One region of the Burkholderia sp. BCC1977 genome, then DNA from elsewhere that is predicted to be linked to it. Evidence: riboswitches for the same ligand, from Rfam matches in the RefSeq annotation. Region 1 holds a riboswitch; the other holds the start of a gene.
The links. A riboswitch is a leader RNA that binds a small molecule or an ion and turns the genes downstream of it on or off. The one in region 1 is predicted to bind thiamine pyrophosphate.
Positions count from the first base shown of each region.

Region 2: another riboswitch for thiamine pyrophosphate. It lies ahead of U5771_RS26210 (FAD-dependent oxidoreductase); the one in region 1 lies ahead of thiC (phosphomethylpyrimidine synthase ThiC).

Region 1 is NZ_CAJPGQ010000021.1:41,928-49,248, forward strand. Features, by position in the region: gene U5771_RS18580 (EAL domain-containing protein) at 1-220, opposite strand, end outside; gene U5771_RS18585 (DMT family transporter) at 689-1,615, opposite strand; gene U5771_RS18590 (hypothetical protein) at 1,797-2,051, opposite strand; gene U5771_RS18595 (glycine zipper 2TM domain-containing protein) at 2,270-2,485, opposite strand; gene thiC (phosphomethylpyrimidine synthase ThiC) at 2,738-4,669, opposite strand; TPP riboswitch at 4,794-4,910, opposite strand; gene U5771_RS18605 (pentapeptide MXKDX repeat protein) at 5,192-5,470, shown strand; gene U5771_RS18610 (cytochrome b/b6 domain-containing protein) at 5,584-6,216, shown strand; gene U5771_RS18615 (molybdopterin-dependent oxidoreductase) at 6,246-7,034, shown strand; gene U5771_RS18620 (helix-turn-helix domain-containing protein) at 7,078-7,321, opposite strand, start outside.
Region 2 is NZ_CAJPGQ010000038.1:26,241-33,561, forward strand. Features, by position in the region: gene U5771_RS26195 (alanine/glycine:cation symporter family protein) at 24-1,526, shown strand; gene thpR (RNA 2',3'-cyclic phosphodiesterase) at 1,523-2,071, shown strand; gene U5771_RS26205 (ABC transporter ATP-binding protein/permease) at 2,134-3,903, opposite strand; TPP riboswitch at 4,173-4,296, shown strand; gene U5771_RS26210 (FAD-dependent oxidoreductase) at 4,531-5,667, shown strand; gene thiS (sulfur carrier protein ThiS) at 5,700-5,897, shown strand; gene U5771_RS26220 (thiazole synthase) at 5,936-6,751, shown strand; gene thiE (thiamine phosphate synthase) at 6,748-7,321, shown strand, end outside.

The sequences.
Region 1 (7,321 bases):
GCGTCTTGTCGAACAGCGCGACCGGCGAAACCAGCGTGCCGTTCTCTTCCACGACGCGCAGCAGCGCTTCATAGCCGACCACGCGCTTGTGCGTGATCGACAGCACGGGTTGAAACACGCTGCGCAGCGTCGTGTCGCGATACGTGGCGATCCAGCCGCTGGGCGTCGGCGTGAGGCGTTCGAGCAGGGAATCGAGCGAGAGGTCGCGGGAGGGCTTCATGTCAACGGTGCCCTGGGGCGATCGGGGGGGCGGTATCGTGCGCGCCACGCAGAAGCCGTCGCACGCACAAGTGGACGCGAACGAACGTGGCGCATCGTAACCGCCTTCTGCGGATGAGTGCTACGAGTGTAACGGGAATGGCGTGGCGCGCGTATCAGGGTAACTCCAGACGCAAACGCTACACCGACGTCCGGACGGGGCTGTCCGCCCGGACGCGCGCGACACGCAAGGGCGCCGGTCGTGCATGCGGCGACAGCGCCGCGTGTGCCGCGTGCATTGCGTGCGAACAATGCGGGAGAGCAGGAAAACGGGGGAAAGCCGGGCGGCTGCGCTATCGCGCGGGGCCATCGGCATCAGGTGAAAAACGGCATGCGCCGTCGCGCACCGGTCGATGGGCGACGCGCGCGGATCGGCGGCCGGCGCGTCGCGGGCAACCCGCATGGGCGGGGTGCCGGCGGTGCCCGCCGCTCAGGCCGCTTCGCCGCCGCGCGGGCGAAGCCCGGGAATCCGCTTGATCACGCCGGTCGCAAGCGCGGTGCCGACGAGCACGATCGCGCAGCCTTCGATCATCACGACCGACACATGTTCGCCGAGGAACAGCGCGCCCCACAGCAGGCCGAACACCGGAATCACGAACGTCACGGTAATCGCGCGGGCCGGGCCGACATGCGCGATCAGGTAGAAGAAGATGAAATACGCGATGCCCGTGCAGGCGATGCCGAGCGCGAGCACGGCGCCCCACGCATGCGAGCTGATGGCTGCGGCCGGCCAGGTCGCGATCGCGAACGGCAGCAGCAGCACGGTCGAGCCGATCATGCTGCCGGTCGCGTTGACGAGCGGATCGACGCCGCTGAGCTTGCGCTTCGTATAGTTGGCCGCGATGCCGTACAGCAGCGTCGCGCCGAGCGCGGCGACGGCGGCCAGCGCGGTCGCGCTGGCGCCGGTGCTGCCGTGTGCGTTGGCGATCTGATCCCATACGAGCGTGAGCACGCCGGCAAAGCCGATCACGAGGCCGAGCGCGCGCGGCAGCGACAGCTTGTCCTTCAGCCACAGGTAGGCGACCAGCGCACCCCACAGCGGCGTCGTCGCGTTGATCACCGACGTCACGCCGGCCGACAGCGTCAGTTCGGCAAAGGCGAACAGGCAGAACGGTGCGCCCGAGTTCAGTACGCCGACGACGAACAATGGCCACGCGTGCTGGCGCAGCCGCGCACGGAGGTCGGCCGGCTTGAAGCGCGTGAGCGCGAGGCCTGTCAGGAACAGTGCGCCGATACCGACTCGCAGCGCCATCAGCGGTGCGACGCCGAAGTCGGCGACGCCGATCCGGATGAACAGGAACGACGCGCCCCACAGGGCGGCGAGGACGGTCAGCAGAAGGGCGTTCTTGGGCGACATCGGGCGTGGCGGGCGAGGGGACGGGATGTGATGAATCTTACACCCCGTTTCCGCGCCGTCGTTTCACGATCGGATGAAACGGCAAGAAACGGAAAGACGCGCAAGAAACGGAAAGAAGCGGCAAGAAACGGGAAATCCGTTCGCCGCGGGGGCGAACCGGCCGGGCGGCCGGTGCTTCCGTTCAGTGATGGTGCCAGCCGCCGCGTCCGCGTCCGCCGAAGCCGAAGTTCAGCGACAGCGCGGGGCCCCAGTAACCTCCCCATGCCGGGGCATAGGCGGGGGCCGGATAGTAGTACGCGGGGCCGGGGTCGACATACACGGGCGCGGGCTGCACCGGCGCCGCCGCGTAATAGCCGGACGGATAGTAGCCGTAAGGGTAGTAACAGCCGGCGAGTGTCGCGCACGCGAGCGCCGCGGCGACGAGGGTCCTGTTCATGATGATTCTCCGGCGGCGCCGGCAATCGGCAGATGCTTAAGCTTAGGCCGCGCGGCGATGACAAGGTGCGCAAAACGGTAACGGATCATTTCCGCAGATGGATCCGGCACGCCCGGCGAACGCCGCCGCCGGATGCGAAAACGGCGCTTCCGCACCGCGGAAACGCCGTCTGGTCGAAACGTGCCGCGCGTCGCGCGGCAGGCGGGCACCGGGCCGGCTTACTTGCCGACCTGGTTGCCGATGATGCCGCCGGCTGCCGCGCCGCCCAGCGTCGACAGCGCGTTGCCGCCGATCGCCGCGCCGGCGACGCCGCCGACACCCGCACCGATTGCCGTATCGCGCTGGCGTCGAGTCATCGAATCGCAGGCCGAGAGGCTGGCCACCGTCGCGACGAGCAGCGCGCATACCCCAAAACGCCGAATCGAAGCATTCATGATCGTTGTCCTTGTGGTAGTGAACGGAGGTCGCACGGCCGCATGGCGGCCGTGCATGAACCCAATCTACCTGCCGTCCTGCGGGGCTGCTGTAAGGACTTGTTAAGGCTCGGACGGTTTCGTAATCAATTGTTTCCCTTGCGCCGGCAGGCACAAGGCATGCGCGGGCACGCAAAAAAGCCCGCTCGAAAGCGGGCCTGGTGCGGTGCGCCACGATGCGGTCCGTGCGGACCGCCGCGTTCGCTTGGCGACTTACTGACGGTGATAGATCTCGGCGCCGGTCTTCACGAACTCGACCGCCTTGACTTCCATCCCCTTCTTCAGCGCTTCGCTTTCCGACACGCCCTGCTGCGCCGCGAACTCGCGCACGTCCTGCGTGATCTTCATCGAGCAGAAGTGCGGGCCGCACATCGAGCAGAAGTGCGCGACCTTCGCCGAATCCTTCGGCAGCGTCTCGTCGTGGAATTCGCGTGCCTTGTCCGGATCGAGGCCGATGTTGAACTGGTCTTCCCAGCGGAACTCGAAACGTGCCTTCGACAGTGCGTTGTCGCGCACCTGCGCGCCGGGGTGGCCCTTGGCGAGGTCGGCCGCGTGCGCGGCGAGCTTGTACGTGATGATCCCTTCCTTCACGTCGTCCTTGTTCGGCAGCCCGAGGTGTTCCTTCGGCGTCACGTAGCACAGCATCGCGGTGCCGAACCAGCCGATCATCGCGGCGCCGATGCCGGACGTGATGTGGTCGTAGCCCGGTGCGATGTCGGTGGTCAGCGGCCCGAGCGTGTAGAACGGCGCTTCCTTGCACCAGTCGAGCTGGAGATCCATGTTCTCCTTGATCAACTGCATCGGCACGTGGCCGGGGCCTTCGATCATCACCTGCACGTCGTGCTTCCACGCGATCTGCGTGAGCTCGCCGAGCGTCTTCAGCTCGCCGAGCTGCGCTTCGTCGTTCGCGTCGTAGATCGAGCCGGGACGCAGGCCGTCGCCGAGCGAGAAGCTCACGTCGTACGCCTTCATGATCTCGCAGATCTCTTCGAAGTGTTCGTACAGGAAGCTTTCCTTGTGATGCGCGAGGCACCACTTCGCCATGATCGAGCCGCCGCGCGACACGATGCCCGTCATCCGGTTCGCGGTGAGCGGCACGTACTGCAGGCGTACGCCCGCGTGGATCGTGAAGTAGTCGACGCCTTGCTCGGCCTGTTCGATCAGCGTGTCGCGGAAGATTTCCCAGGTCAGGTCCTCGGCCTTGCCGTTGACCTTTTCGAGCGCCTGGTAGATCGGCACCGTGCCGATCGGCACCGGGCTGTTGCGGATGATCCACTCGCGCGTTTCATGGATGTGCTTGCCGGTCGACAGGTCCATCACCGTGTCGCCGCCCCAGCGGATCGCCCACGTCATCTTGTCGACTTCCTCGCCGATCGACGACGTGACGGCCGAGTTGCCGATGTTCGCGTTGATCTTCACGAGGAAGTTGCGGCCGATGATCATCGGCTCGGATTCCGGGTGGTTGATGTTCGCGGGGATGATCGCGCGGCCGCGCGCGATTTCGTCGCGCACGAACTCGGGGGTGATCTCGGCGAGCGCGTTCGCGCCGAAGGCCGCGGCGCCGAACGCCTGGCCCGGGTGCTGGCGGCCCATCATCGCGGCGAGCTTCGCGCCGTTCGGGCCGCTCGACTTCAGGCTCTCGATGTACTCGGCGCGGCGCTGGTTCTCGCGGATCGCGATGTATTCCATCTCCGGCGTGATGATGCCCTGGCGCGCGTAGTGCATCTGCGTGACGTTCTTGCCGGACTGTGCGCGGCGCGGGTTGCGGTGCAGGCCCGGGAACCGCAGGTCGGCGGTGGCCGGGTCGGCCGCGCGCTCGAGGCCGTACCGGCTCGACAGGCCGTCGAGCACTTCGGTGTCGCCGCGCGCTTCGATCCAGCGCTGGCGCAGCGCGGGCAGGCCCGCGCGGATGTCGATCTTCGCGTCCGGATCGGTGTAGGGGCCCGACGTGTCGTACACGTAGATCGGCGGATTCTTTTCGCCGCCGAAGCCGGTCGGGGTGTCGGCCTGCGTGATTTCACGCATCGGCACCCGGATGTCGGGCTGCGAGCCGGTTACATAAACCTTTCGCGAATTGGGCAGCGGCGCGACGGCGGCGGCATCGACGTGGGCGTCGGCAGACAGAAACTTCGGATTGGCGTTCATGCAATCTCCTGTGTGAGCGCCGGACAGGCGCTGCGGCGCTTGCCCGGAGCCCTTGACGAATGTGGGGCTCGAGCTAAGCAGGAGACGAGGCTTGGTGAGGCGGCGGATTTCGTCAGAAGGATGGCGGCGAAATCCGTACGCTTCCCTGCGCTGGCATTATCCAGATCAGGTTCAAAGGGTATTTCTCACCCGCAATGCCGGTTGTTTGACCGAGCGCATTGCAGGACCCCCGCGTTAGCAGCGCACACGATACACTGGCTTGGCGGCGGTTTCAACCGGGAGAGGATCGGCTGCCCCGGTGCGGCCGCAGCATGGCGGGCGGTACGATGGCCCGTCGAAATGGCAGCGCGCGTCGCCGCCGCACGGCCCCATGGCTCGGCCGACAGCGGCGAGGCGGGGCAAACGCGGTGCAACATGGCGCGCCTTCGCGCGACCTCAAAAAAATAATTCCGCAGCGGCTGTCATTTCCCGCGACGTCGTCCGTCTATTCGGCTCCTTAAAACCATGTTTTGGAGAGATGTCATGAAAAACGTACTGATCGCCGCCTGCGTCGCTGCTTTCGCCACGCTCGCAACGGGTGCGTATGCGCAGAACGATGCGATGTCGCAAAACGGTTCGTCGATGTCGAAGGACGCGATGGGCCACGACGCGATGGCGAAGGATGCAATGGGCCACGATGCGATGGCGAAGGATGGCGCGATGAAGAAGGGCGCCATGAAGAAGCATGCGATGAAGAAGGACGCGATGTCGCACGACGAGATGGGCAAGCCGTCGGGCGACAAGATGGCGCCGTCGAACTGACGGAGCCGGGCAGGGCGCGCGGCCGGCGCGTGTGCTGGACGACGGCCGCCCGCCCGCGTCTCGTTTTGTCTCATCTCGTCTCGTCTCGTCGACGCGTTCCGGGAGTCTTCATCATGCAAACCGTTCCCGCCACCGGGCGCGCGGCCGCCACGCCGCCCGCGCGCCCGATCCATCCGCTGTGGGTGCGCATGAGCCACTGGCTCAACGCGCTCGCGGCCATCCTGATGGTGCTGTCCGGCTGGCGCATCTACGATGCGTCGCCGATCTATCCGCCGTTCGTGTTTCCGCACGGCATCACGCTCGGCGGCTGGCTCGGCGGCGCGCTGCAATGGCATTTCGCGGCGATGTGGCTGCTCGTCGGCAACGGGCTGTTCTACCTGACGATGTCGATCGCGACCGGGCGCCTCGCGCGCAAGATGCTGCCCGTCACGCCGGCGTCCGTGTGGCGCGACGTGCGCGCCGCGTTGCGCGGCCGGCTCGCGCACGACGATTTGAGCGTCTACAACGCGGTGCAACGTGCCGCGTACCTGGTCGCGATCGTCGATCTGATCGTGCTGGTGCTGTCCGGGCTCACGATCTGGAAGTCGGTGCAGTTTCCGCTGCTGCGCGAACTGTTCGGCGGTTACGACAACGCGCGCGTCGTGCATTTCTGGGCGATGTCGCTGCTCGTCGCGTTCTTCTTCATGCATGTCGCGATGGCGCTGCTGGTGCCGCGCTCGCTGCTCGCGATGCTGCGCGGGCGCTGACCGGTCAACTCCGGGTGAAGGAAATCATCATGTCGGAATCCGAATACAAGCGCGACGTTTCGCGCTGGACGCTCGATCGCAAGTCGCTCGAGCTCGACGTGCGCCGCGAGTTGGAGATGCCGTCGCGGCGGCTGTTCAACCGGCGCATCCTGACGCTCGGCGGGCTGACGATGCTGACCGGCTGCACGCTGCAGGACGACGCGTCGGTCAATACGTTCCTCGAGAAGGTGTCGCGCATGAACGATCGCGTTCAGGCATGGCTCTTCAGCGGCGAGCGGCTCGCGCCGACCTATACCGAAGCCGACATCACGCGGCCGTTCCCGTTCAATGCGTACTACGGCATCGACGAGGTGCCGCACGTCGACGCATCGACGTACCGGCTCGTGCTGTCGGGCCGCGTGACGGGCAAGCGCGTGTGGACGCTCGACGAGCTGTACGCGCTGCCGCACGCGGAGCAGATCACGCGGCATATCTGCGTGGAAGGGTGGAGTGCGATCGGCCGGTGGGGCGGCACGCCGTTCGGCGCGTTCCTGGCACGTGCCGGCGCCGATACGCACGCGAAATTCGTCGGTTTCAAATGCGCGGACGACTACTACGAAAGCATCGACATGCCGACCGCGCTGCATCCGCAGACGCTGCTCGCGTTCGACTACGACGGCCATAGACTGCCGCCGGAATTCGGTTTCCCGATGAAGCTGCGGATGCCGACCAAGCTCGGCTACAAGAATCCAAAGCACATCATGGAAATCTTCGTGACCGATACCTACCCGGGCGGCTACTGGGTCGATCAGGGGTACAACTGGTTCGGCGGATCGTGAGCGGCGGGGTGCGCCCGCGCGCGCTGCCATGCTTCACGGTGCTTCACGCGGATTCGCGCACCAGCAGGTCGACGCGCAGGCCGACCGCCGCCGCCATGTTCACGAGCGCGTCGAGCCCGAACAGGTTGATCTTGCCGCGCAGCAGGTCGGACACGCGCGGCTGCGTGACGCCCAGCCGTTGCGCGGCCTGGGCCTGGCTGAGTTCGAGCTGCGCGATGCGCTGCTTGAGCGCGATCATCAGCTCGGAGCGCAGCTTCATGTTCTCGGCCTCGGCCGGCTGGCCCTCG
Region 2 (7,321 bases), on a different contig from region 1:
AACCCCATTTACAAGGACTCTGGATGGAAGCATTCGTGCATGGGCTGATCGACGCCGTCAACGGCGTGCTGTGGAACTACGTGCTGATCGCGCTGCTGCTTGGCGCCGGCGCGTGGTTCACGTTGCGGTTCCGGATGATCCAGCTGAAGGCGCTGTTCCTCAGCATGAAACTGGTCGGCAGCAAGGGCGAGCCGGGCAGCATCTCGTCGTTCCAGGCGTTCGCGACCGGGCTCGCGAGCCGCGTGGGCACCGGCAACATCGCCGGCGTCGCGGTCGCGCTGACGGTCGGCGGGCCGGGCGCGATCTTCTGGATGTGGATGACGGCGCTCGTCGGGATGTCGTCGGCGTTCGTCGAGGCGACGCTCGCGCAGATCTTCAAGGTGTCGCATCCGGACGGCAGCTATCGCGGCGGCCCCGCGTACTACATCCAGACGGGCCTGCGCTCGCGCGGCTTCGGCGTGCTGTTCTCGCTGTCGCTGATCCTCGCGTTCGGCTTCGTGTTCAACGCGGTGCAGGCCAATGCGATCGCCGACGCGTTCCATACGTCGTTCGGCTGGCGCCGCGAGACGGTCGGCCTCGGCCTCGTGCTGCTCACCGCACCGCTCATCTTCGGCGGGATTCGCCGCATCGCGTCGGTCGCGCAGGTGATCGTGCCGGTGATGGCGATCGGCTACCTCGCGCTGGCGGTCTACGCGGTCGCGACGCACGTCGCGCTGGTGCCGGGCGTGATCGCGCTGATCGTGAAGAGCGCGTTCGGGCTCGAACAGGCGGCGGGCGGCCTGACCGGCTATGCGGTCGGCCAGGCGGTCGCGATGGGCGTGAAGCGCGGGCTGTTCTCGAACGAGGCCGGCATGGGCAGCGCGCCGAACGCGGCCGCGACCGCGAGCGTGCGGCATCCGGTGGTGCAGGGGCTGATCCAGATGCTCGGCGTGTTCGTCGACACGATCGTGATCTGCAGCGCGACCGCGTTCGTGATCCTGCTGTCGGGCCAGTATGAACTCGGCACCGGCATGGAAGGCGCGGCGCTCACGCAGCGCGCGATCGCGAGCCACGTCGGCGACTGGGGCGGCATCTACATGGCCGTCGCGATCTTCTTCTTCGCATACTCGTCGGTGATCGGCAATTACGCCTACGCGGAAGGCAACGTCGACTTCATCACGAAGCGGCGCGGCGTGCTGCCGCTGTTTCGCATCGCGGTGCTCGGGATGGTGATGTTCGGCAGCGTCGGCCAACTGCCGCTCGTGTGGGCGATGGCCGATACGAGCATGGGGTTGATGGCGATCATCAACCTCGTCGCGATCCTCGCGCTCGGCAAGTATGCGCATGCCGCGTGGCGCGACTATCGCCGCCAGCGCGCGCAGGGGATTGCCGATCCGGTGTTCACGCGCAACACGATTCCCGCGCTCGCACACGTGCTGCCGGCCGACGTGTGGGGCGAGCACGGTCCGCTGCCGCAGCGTCCGGCATCGGCCGCAGCGGTGGCAGATGCGGTGGCCGAAGTGCGCGTGACGGTGCGCGAGTCATGAACGGCGACCGGCTCCGTGCGTTCGTCGCGCTGATGCCCGATACGGCATCGCGCGACGCGCTGCACGCGTTGCCGGTCACCCGCGGCGCGCGGCGCACGCAGCCCGCGCAACTGCACGTGACGCTCGCGTTCATCGGCGCGATCGAGCGCGCGCGTTGCGACGCGCTGGCCGCGCGCCTGCCGGCGCTCGCGGCCGCGCATGCGCTGCCGTTGCAGCCGGTCGAGCGGATTGCGTGGTGGCCGAGCCTGCCGCGCGCGCGGCTGATCGTCGCGGAACTCGCGCCCGATCCCGCCTGCGCGGCGTTGAATGCCGGCTTGTCCGCGCTGCTGCGCGAACTGGGCGTGCCGGCCGACCGCCGGCCGTTCCGGCCGCACGTCACGCTCGCGCGGCTGCCGCGCGACGCGGACGGGCAGCCTGCGCACGGCGGCGCGACCGGGCGACCGGTCGCGCTGCGTTTCGTCGCGCTGACGCTGTTTGAAAGCCGGGTGTCGCACGACGGCGTGTCGCATGTGCCGATCGTGTCGGTGCCGGTCGGGCCGGCGTAGCGGGAAGGCGGGGAGGACGAAGAAGAGAAGGCCGACGCGGCATGCGCCGGCCTTTTTTGCGGTTACGCGGCGACCTTGTCGCTGTCGTTCACGCGCTCGACATGGATCGTGCCGACGTGGAACGCGGCCAGCGACTCGCGGTGCGCGATGCTGACGATCGCAGCCTTCGGCAGCCGTTCGGCGAACAGGTGATAAAGCCGCGCTTCGTTGTCCGCGTCGAGCGCGCTCGTCGCCTCGTCGAGGAACAGGAAGTCCGGCTTGTGCAGCAGCACGCGCGCGCCGGCGAGACGCTGCTGTTCGCCCGGCGACAGCACGCGCGTCCAGTGGCCGGTCTCGCCGAGGCGCTCGACGTAGTCTTCGAGGCGGCACGCGCGCAGCGCGTCGCGGCATGCGTCGTCGGTGAACGCGTCGGGCGCGGCCGGATAGGTGAGCGCGGCCTTGAGCGTGCCGATCGGCAAGTAGCTGGTTTGCGGCACGAACATCATCCGCGCGCCGACCGGCGCGTCGATCGCGCCGTCGCCGAACGGCCACAGGCCCGCGAGCGCGCGCATGAACGTGCTCTTGCCCGAACCCGACTTGCCGATCACGAGCCAGCGCGAGCCGGGTTCGATCGTCACGTTGCCGATGTCCGCGAGCGTGTTGCCGTTCGGCAGCGCGAGCTTCAGCGACGACGTCGACAGCTTGGCGGCATCGACGTAGTGCAGGTTGATGCCGCCGTGCTCGGTCGCGGGCGACAGGCTTTCCTTCAGGTGCGACGTGCCCATCACGCGCTTGAATTCACGCAGACGGTTGACGGTCGCGCGCCATTCGACGAGGGTCGAGTAACTGTTGATGAACCACGAGAACGAATCGCTGACGGTGCCGAACGCGGACGAGATCTGCATCAACACGCCGAACGAGAATGCGCCCGCGAAATAGCGCGGCGCCGCGACGACGAGCGGGAAGATGATCGCGATCTGTCCGTAGAAGCTCAGCACGAACGTGAGGCGCTTCGTGTACTTCATCACGCGCCACCAGTTGTCGCGAATGCGCATGAACAGGCTCTGCGCGTTGCCGGTCTCGGTTTTCTCGCCGTCGTAGAACGCGATCTGCTCGGCGTTCTCGCGCACGCGGATCAGCCCGAAGCGGAAGTCGGCCTCGACGCGCTGCTGCTGGTAGTTGATCGACACGAGCGGGTGGCCGACCTTCTGGATGATCAGCGAGCCGACCACCGCGTACAGCGCCGCCGCCCAGACCATGTAGCCGGGGATCGTGATCGGCGTCGCGCCGAGCGAGACCGTCAGCGCGCCGGCGAGCGACCACAGGATCGTGATGAACGACACGAGCGTGACGACCGTCGACAGCAGGTCGAGCGACAGCGCGAGCGTCGTCGTCGCGAACGACTGGAGGTCGTCGGTGATCCGCTGGTCGGGGTTGTCGGCGAGGCGGTCGCGTTCGATCCGGTAGAACGCGCGATCGCCGAGCCACTGGTCGAGAAACCGGTCGGTGAGCCACTGGCGCCAGCGGAACCCGAGCATCTGGCGCAGGTAGCGGCCGTACACCGCGAGGATGATGAAGCCGAACGCGAGCGCGGAGAATTGCATCAGCAGGTTCGGGAAGTCGTGGACGTCCTTCGACTGCAGCGCGTTGTAGAACTGCGCGTTCCACTTGTTCAGCTTGACGTTGATCCAGACCACGCAGAGGTTGATCGCGATGATCGTGACCAGCAGCCCCCACGCGATTTTCCATTCGGACGACACCCAGTAGGGCTTGATGAGGCTCCATGCGGATACCGGGCGCTCGTCCTGCGGCGCGTCGGAGGCGGAGCGGACGGGATCGATCGATTGGGTCATGTGCTTCCTGATGAGTAGCCGGCGCGCGGGCCGGGCGAAGCCGGCCGCGCGCCGCGATACGGCATGCCGGGACGAGGTGCCGACTGACGGCGGGCGTCCGGATGGTGGCCCGCGCGTCTTAAACGGCACTTAAGGCCGGCGGTGACGCGGCAACCGGCCGCTTGCGCGGCCGGCCTGCGGGCATTGTGCCAGAGCGGCGCGACGCGACGGCGAATTTGCCGCAAGGGGGACAGTTTGCGGCGCTTTCCGCTTTTATGGTCTAATGGCCGACGACGAAACAGGGGTGCTTCGAGCGCGGCCGACGGACAGTTCCGGGCGACGCGGCGAGGCTGAGAAAGACCCTTCGCACCCGATCCGGGTAATACCGGCGAGGGAAGTTTCTGATCCCGCCGGGCCGCGCTGGCTGCCATCCCACATGGTCAGCGCCCGAGTCCCGCCCGGCCGGCCTTTGCTGCCGGTTTCGTCCTTTTGGGTACGCGCGTTGCGCGTTACGGAAGGAATGATGACCGCTCAATCTTCAGTCTTTTGCGCTGTTCCCGATCCGCTGTCGCGTGCGTCCGCACGGGACGGTGCGCGTGCATCGACGTCCGTCGAACGTGCCCGCGCGGTTCGCGGGGAGGGCGCGCGATGAACCTCCACGCTTCCCGGCCGGATTTCGCGGTAATCGGCGGCGGCCTCGTCGGCCGCCTGATCGCCTGGCGGCTCGCGGGCGACGGGCATCGCGTCGCGCTGTACGAGCGCGGCGGCCCGGACGGCGAGCAGTCGGCCGCGTGGGTCGCGGCCGCGATGCTCGCGCCGCTCGCCGAGGCGGCGAGTGCCGAGCTGCTGATCACCGAGCTCGGCGCCGCATCGCTCGCGCGCTGGCCGCAATGGCTCGCGGAACTGCCCGAACCGGTGTTCTTCCAGCATCACGGCACGCTCGTCGTCTGGCATCACGCGGATCGCGCGGAGGCGCCGCTGTTCGAGCGGCGCGTGCGCGCGAACGCGCCGGCCGAGCTGTTCGACGGCGGCTTCGTCGCGCTGGCCGGCGCGCAGGTCGACGCGGCCGAGCCCGCGCTCGCGGGGCGCTTCGCGCGCGGCCTGATGCTGCCGCGCGAAGGACAGCTCGACAACCGGCAGGCGCTGCGCGCACTCGCGGCGGGCCTCGCGCAACGCGGCGTCGAGCTGCACTGGCACGCGACGATCGACGACGCGAACCGGCCCGACGCCCATTTCACGATCGATTGCCGCGGGCTCGGCGCGAAATCCGCGCTGCCCGCGCTGCGCGGCATCCGCGGCGAAGTCGCGCGCGTGCGTGCGCCCGGCATCGGGCTCACGCGGCCCGTGCGGCTGCTGCATCCGCGCTACCCGCTGTACATCGCGCCGAAACAGGACGACCTGTACGTGATCGGCGCGACCGAGGTGGAGGGCGAGGACCTGTCGCCCGTCAGCGTGCGCTCGGCGCTCGAACTGCTGAGCGCGGCGTTTTCCGTGCACCCGGCGTTCGGCGAGGCGCGCATCCTCGAACTGAATGCGCAATGTCGCCCGACGCTGCCCGATCACCGCCCGGCGGTGATCTGGGATGGCGCGACGACGCTTGCCGTCAACGGCCTGTACCGGCACGGCTTCATGATCGCGCCGGAAGTCGCGCAGGCGGCGGTCGCGTTCGCGCAAGCGGCGCTCGGCGGCACGTTCGCCGATGCCGACGCGTTCGCCGCGTGGCGCGATGCCGCGCGCTGGCCGACGCTCCTTCATCACCGCGACGACGCGCGCCAGCCGGCCTGACGCGCGCCGCCGACCGAATTCGATCAAGCCTCATGGATATCCAGATCAACCAACAGACGCTGACGCTGCCCGACGGCGCGACGGTGGCCGACGCGCTTGCCGCGTACGGCGCGCGTCCGCCGTACGCGGTCGCGCTGAACGGCAATTTCGTCGCGCGCACGCAGCATGCGGCGCGTGCGCTCGCGACGGGCGACAAGCTCGACGTGGTGCACCCCGTCGCGGGCGGCTGAGCGCCGCCGGTTCGCCCCCGCTCTTCCAGGAAAACGACATGACGTCCCTCACTTCCGCCGACGCGCTGACGCTGTACGGCGAAACCTTCGCAAGCCGCGTGCTGCTCGGCACGTCGCGCTATCCGTCGCTGCAGTCGCTGTCCGATTCGATCGCCGCGTCGCGCCCCGGAATGGTGACGGTCGCGCTGCGCCGCCAGATGACCGGCGGTACCGCCGAGGCCGGCTTCTTCGACCTGCTCAAGCGTCACGCGGTGCCGCTGCTGCCGAACACGGCCGGCTGCCAGACCGTCGCCGAGGCGGTGACGACCGCGCACATGGCGCGCGAGGTCTTCGGCACCGACTGGATCAAGCTCGAGCTGATCGGCGACGACTACACGCTGCAGCCCGACCCGGTCGGGCTGATCGACGCGGCCGCGCAACTGGTCAAGGACGGCTTCAAGGTGCTGCCGTACTGCACCGAGGATCTCGTGATCGGCCGGCGCCTGCTCGACGCCGGTTGCGAGGCGCTGATGCCTTGGGGCGCGCCGATCGGCACCGGCAAGGGCGTCGTGAACCCGTACGGGCTGCGCGTGCTGCGCGAGCGGCTGCCGGACGTGCCGCTGATCGTCGACGCGGGGCTGGGCGTGCCGTCGCACGCATGCCAGGTGATGGAATGGGGCTTCGACGGCGTGCTGCTGAACACGGCCGTGTCGCAGGCCACGCACCCGGAGATCATGGCGCGCGCGTTCGCGCAGGGCGTCGAGGCCGGCCGTGCGGCCTACCTCGCCGGGCCGATGGATGCGCGCGAGACCGCGCATGCGAGCACGCCGGTCGTCGGGATGCCGTTCTGGCACCAGGACGGGGGCGGCGCATGAGCGCGCGCTTCGCCGATGCCTTCTGGCCGCCGGCCGACGAGCTGGCCGAAGCGGCCGAGCGGATTCGCGCCCGCCTGGGCGACTGGCCGGCCGGCTCGACGCGGTGGCGGCTGTGCGTCGCGGCGCCCGACGTGCCGGCCGACGGCGACGTGCTGATCGTGTCGGCCGGCGACCGTGCCGCGCAGGCGCGCGCGTCGGCCGCATCGCGCCCCGCATCGCCGGACGCGGTCGCGATCGAGTTCGACGAGCAGGGCGCTGCGCTGCATGCCGCGGGCGTGCGACACGCGCTGGAAGCCGCGCATCCGCTTGCCGACGACTGGATCGCGGCGCTCGCGGCGTTCCTCGAGTGCGGTTTCGCGCCGATCGACGCGCTGGTGCTCGCGCTGGCGTGGCGCGACGGCGACGAAACGCGCGACGCCGATGCGTGGCCGGTCGACGCCGCACGGTTTCCGCGTGTCGCCGGCCTGGCCGCCGCGCCCGAGCCGGCATTCCCGCCGTGCCCCGCGCAACTCGGCCTTTATCCGGTTGTCCCGAATGCCGAATGGGTCGAACGCGTGCTCGATTGCGGCG